Regions from separate parts of the Pseudoalteromonas sp. G5_S1_54_S4 genome, predicted to be linked through region 1. Evidence: riboswitches for the same ligand, from Rfam matches in the RefSeq annotation. Region 1 holds a riboswitch; the other holds the start of a gene.
The links. Region 1 has a riboswitch for lysine ahead of dapA (4-hydroxy-tetrahydrodipicolinate synthase). Riboswitches for the same ligand answer to the same signal wherever they lie in the genome.
Positions count from the first base shown of each region.

Region 1 (2,175 bases):
CTTGGCTGGATGATCGCTAATAGCAAAGCCGTCACCAATATTGGTATACCTTGGCACTAATTTCATGATTAATCCTATTGTTGTTGGCTTATTCCTACTCGGTTGTCGCCGACACCATAAGCGACAATTAAGCTTAGCTCTTGCATACTTAAACCGCTTTGCTGCTGCAGTTCATTAAAAAAAGCTTGCGCGGCATTTAATGATTTTTTGGTTTGTAAGCCGCCATCGATAATTTTATGTGCACGCAAATAGCTTTCTACGTCTCTTGAAAGTAAAAAAGTATCTTTTCCTAAGGCGCGCAGCGCATAAGGGCCGGTATTACCACCCAGCCTTGCACCATGCTTTTTTAAATACGCCCACAAACCAATAATATCTTCACTTGGCCAGTTAGCAATAAACTGACTAAAACTGCCGTGTTGCTCTGCAACTTCGTGGATCATATACGCATTTTCAGTAATGGTTTTTACTTTTTTATAATTGCGCACAATCCGTTCGTCACTGGCTTTTTGTTCTAATATGTCTGGTGGCATCATCAATAGCTTTTCAACACTAAAGTCCCAGAAAACCTCTCTAAATCCGGCCCACTTACTGTTGATCACCGACCAATAAAAACCACTTTGAAAAACTTTCCGAGTAAATTCTTCTAGCCAATCATCATCACTTAATGTGACGAGTTGCTTTGTTGATAAAGGTTTTGCGAGTAACAACTTAAGCATTTTTTCAGAGCCCTTTCGCTCCACTGCACGCTTATAAATATCGCTAAATTTTTCCATCTACTTAATACCTTACTTCGACCATGAAACTAGTTTACGAGAAAAGCAGCCAATACGTAACCGTTGCTATTATCGATGAACTATTCTGTATTTAGTCACTTGACACCTAGACGGCTAAAGTGGTTTAATCGTCACACTTACCCTATTACATTGTATTTGCTGATTGATTTTTCAATAGTAAGTGCAAAGGGCTGGAAGAGGTGCGTTATTCAGGTAGCGTATGTTAGGAGCGCAAACTCCATTGAGCATACGTGAGGGGAATTAACGCCGAGAGGTAACACTTTTTTGTGAAAGATTACTTCGGGCGACTAGGTTGAATCCTAGCGACTGTCACCAATAACATATTTGGTGGAGAGCTTCTGGTCTTAGTATAATAAGGCCGTGCGCCCTGTTATATAAGCCCATTCGCTCTTCGAATTATAAATACATTCAAAGAGTCAGGCACCCTAAATACCCGCCAATAACTCGACGAATGCCCTATAAGTTCGTGAGAGATGATCAACAACTTCAATATTAACAATTTCCATTTATGGACTGCGCTGATCACCCCATTTGATCAAAATGGCCTAGTTGATTACGCAACCTTAGACACCTTGGTGGCCGAACAAGAAGCCGCTAACAACGGCATTTTATTACTTGGTAGCACTGGCGAAGGGTTAGCCCTGACCCTAAAAGAGCAGCAAGCCATCGTAGAGCATATTTGCCAATTACAGCCGAGCGTCCCGCTTATGGTCGCAGTCGGTGGTAGTAACTTAAAGCAGCAGCTTGAATGGGTTAACTACTGCAACCAACTGCCTATTCATGGTTTTTTACTTGGCTCGCCTTTGTACGCCAAACCCGGTGCAGTGGGGCAAACGCATTGGTTTGAAAGCCTGCTTAATGCCAGTTCTCATCCTTGTATGCTTTATAACGTACCAGGACGTAGTGCGGTTAGCATTCCCATTGCAACCATTGAAAACCTCAAACAACATAAAAATTTATGGGCACTCAAAGAAGCCAGTGGCTGTATTTCTCAATTTGAAGCCTATCGACAAGCAGCGCCTGAACTAGCCATTTTTAGTGGTGACGATGCCCTCATGCCTTATTTTTCCCAAGCAGGTGCAAAAGGTTTAGTGTCGGTTGCAGCCAATGCATGGCCAGTGCAAACCCATGAGTTTGTAAAGCGCAGTTTAAGCGGCCAACACCCTAATCTTTTTGTCCAGTGGTCTAGCGCCATCAATAGCTTATTTTCAGTAGCAAACCCTATCCCAGTCAAAGTGTTAATGCATTTACAAGGGCGTATTAGCAGTCCGCATTTACGTCCACCTTTAACACACCTTGAGCTGACACACACAGATGACATTTCATCGGCAAACAACACCATTTTATCTTGGCATTAAATACAGGTTTTTATAATGAGCTG
Region 1 is NZ_JBQKUL010000014.1:7,700-9,874, forward strand. Features, by position in the region: gene ACTRWE_RS07450 (protein adenylyltransferase SelO) at 1-66, opposite strand, end outside; gene ACTRWE_RS07455 (DNA-3-methyladenine glycosylase I) at 75-773, opposite strand; lysine riboswitch at 961-1,140, shown strand; gene dapA (4-hydroxy-tetrahydrodipicolinate synthase) at 1,268-2,152, shown strand; gene ACTRWE_RS07465 (2,3,4,5-tetrahydropyridine-2,6-dicarboxylate N-succinyltransferase) at 2,168-2,175, shown strand, end outside.

Region 2 (2,175 bases), on a different contig from region 1:
TGTTTTTAATGGCCGCAATGACCTTTGTCGCCTATTTAAACTCTAAAGGACTTATCGAAAATGTTGTGAATCGGATTATGCCAACCAGCATTAGTGAGCGAAAGCTGATGTTTTTGGTGGGGTGTTTTGCGTTTTTATTTTCATCTATTTCTGACAACGTTACGGCCACGCTAATATCACTGGCAGTGATTATGTCATTAAAACTTGAAGCCAAAAAGTTAGTTAAGTACGCCACGCTTATTGTATTTGCTGTAAACTCCGGTGGTGTATCACTTATCACGGGTGATGTAACCACACTTATGATTTTCCTTGATGGTAAAGTAACAATTAGCAATTTATTACTGTTAATTGTGCCTGCGTTACTAAGTGTATTATTACTGGCTACTTTGTTATCAATTGGCATGAATAAGCAACTCGAGTTTAAAAAAACTAAATTTAAACGTATTGAAAAAACCGACATAACCATTGCGGTTATTTTCTTCACTACGGTTATTGCTACGCTTACATTGAGTGTTTTATACAGTGTACCGCCTCTGCTTACTTTTTTATTGGGTTTATCTATTATGTTTTTAGTCGCGCAATTTTTAATGCGCAAAAAAGACATCAACAAAGATATGATCGATTTTATACGCGACATAGAGTACGACACCTTATTGTTTTTCGTGGGTGTGTTACTGCTTGTTGGTGCGTTAAAAGAAGTTGGGGTACTGAGCCAATTTACTAATTTGTATACGGTAATGGCGCCAGAGTACGCAAACTACTTAATGGGTATTTTATCTGCAGGTGTTGATAACGTGCCACTAACGGCAGCGTTATTAAAAGCCGACATTGTAATGAGTCAACAGCATTGGTTGTCGTTTACGTATGCAACCGGTGTAGGTGGCTCTATGCTAATCATTGGCTCGGCGGCCGGTATTATAGCCATGAGTAAGGTAAAAGAGCTGACGTTTGCAAGTTACCTTCGCTTATCGCTGTATTTATTACTGTGTTACACCTTTGGTTATGCGGGCTCTTACTTAATGGGTAGTTTTATTTGATTTTATAGTAAAACGACTTGACAGCTAGACGTCTAAACGATAACTTTCAAAGCCGCACTCTTAGTGCGGTTTTGTTTTATTAGCCACAGGTTAATAATACATTCAGAAGAGGTGCGATACTTAGGTACTTAATGTGAGGCAACGACAGCCTGCGATCATTAAGGAGGGAAGTACTCGCCGAGGAAAATAATGGGTCGTTACCATTGTTTTTCGGTTTATGGGGCTGAATCCTCAAAACTGTCACCAATTTAGGTGGAGAGCTTCTGGCAGTAGATTTTTCTTATCTTTATTTCCTGCCAAGTTCTTCTTGTTTTATTGCGGTTTGGATGCCGCGAAAGGAGACGAAATGACTACCCAACCAGTGCCACAAAGTTCACAGTGCACAAAATCAGATTACATTGTTGCCAAATTTGGTGGCACCAGCGTTGCTAACTTTGAGGCGATGAGCCGTTGTAGCGAAATTATCGTAAACGATAAAAATGTACGTATTGTTGCAGTAAGCGCCAGTGCCGGAGTGACCAATCATTTAGTGGAGCTTTGCAAAGCGGGTATTGAAGCCACTAAACGCCAACAGCATATTGATGGTGTCCTTGCGATTCAGCAGGCTATTTTAAATGACCTGTCGTTAGATGAGGATTTAGCCCTTGGGTTTAATCAAACGCTTGATGCATTTCAAACGTTGGCGGCACAAACACTCAATACTGAGCAGCAGTTCGATGAGCTACTTAGCTTTGGCGAGCGTTTATCGTCGTACTTATTTACCCAAGTACTAAGGTTAAAGGGTTTAAATGCCACTCGTTTTGATGTGCGCCAGGTGCTTAAAACCGATAGCCAATTTGGTAAAGCAACACCAAATGTGGCCGCCACAGCGCAAGCCGCTCAAACACATTTAATTCCGCTGCTTGATGATAGCGTTATTGTGACCCAAGGGTTTATTGGTAGCGATGCAAACAATTTAACGACCACGCTCGGTCGAGGCGGCTCAGATTATAGCGCTGCACTGCTTGCTGAGGCTATTAACGCTAAAAGTGTGCATATTTGGACTGACGTAGTGGGTATTTTTAGCACCGATCCTCGTTTGTGTGTAAAAGCCACTCCTATTGCGCGTTTAAGTTTTGATGAAGCAGCAGAAATGGCG
Region 2 is NZ_JBQKUL010000001.1:130,088-132,262, forward strand. Features, by position in the region: gene nhaD (sodium:proton antiporter NhaD) at 1-1,037, shown strand, start outside; lysine riboswitch at 1,136-1,308, shown strand; gene lysC (lysine-sensitive aspartokinase 3) at 1,384-2,175, shown strand, end outside.
Region 2: linked by a shared signal. The riboswitch ahead of lysC (lysine-sensitive aspartokinase 3) and the one ahead of dapA (4-hydroxy-tetrahydrodipicolinate synthase) in region 1 are both predicted to bind lysine.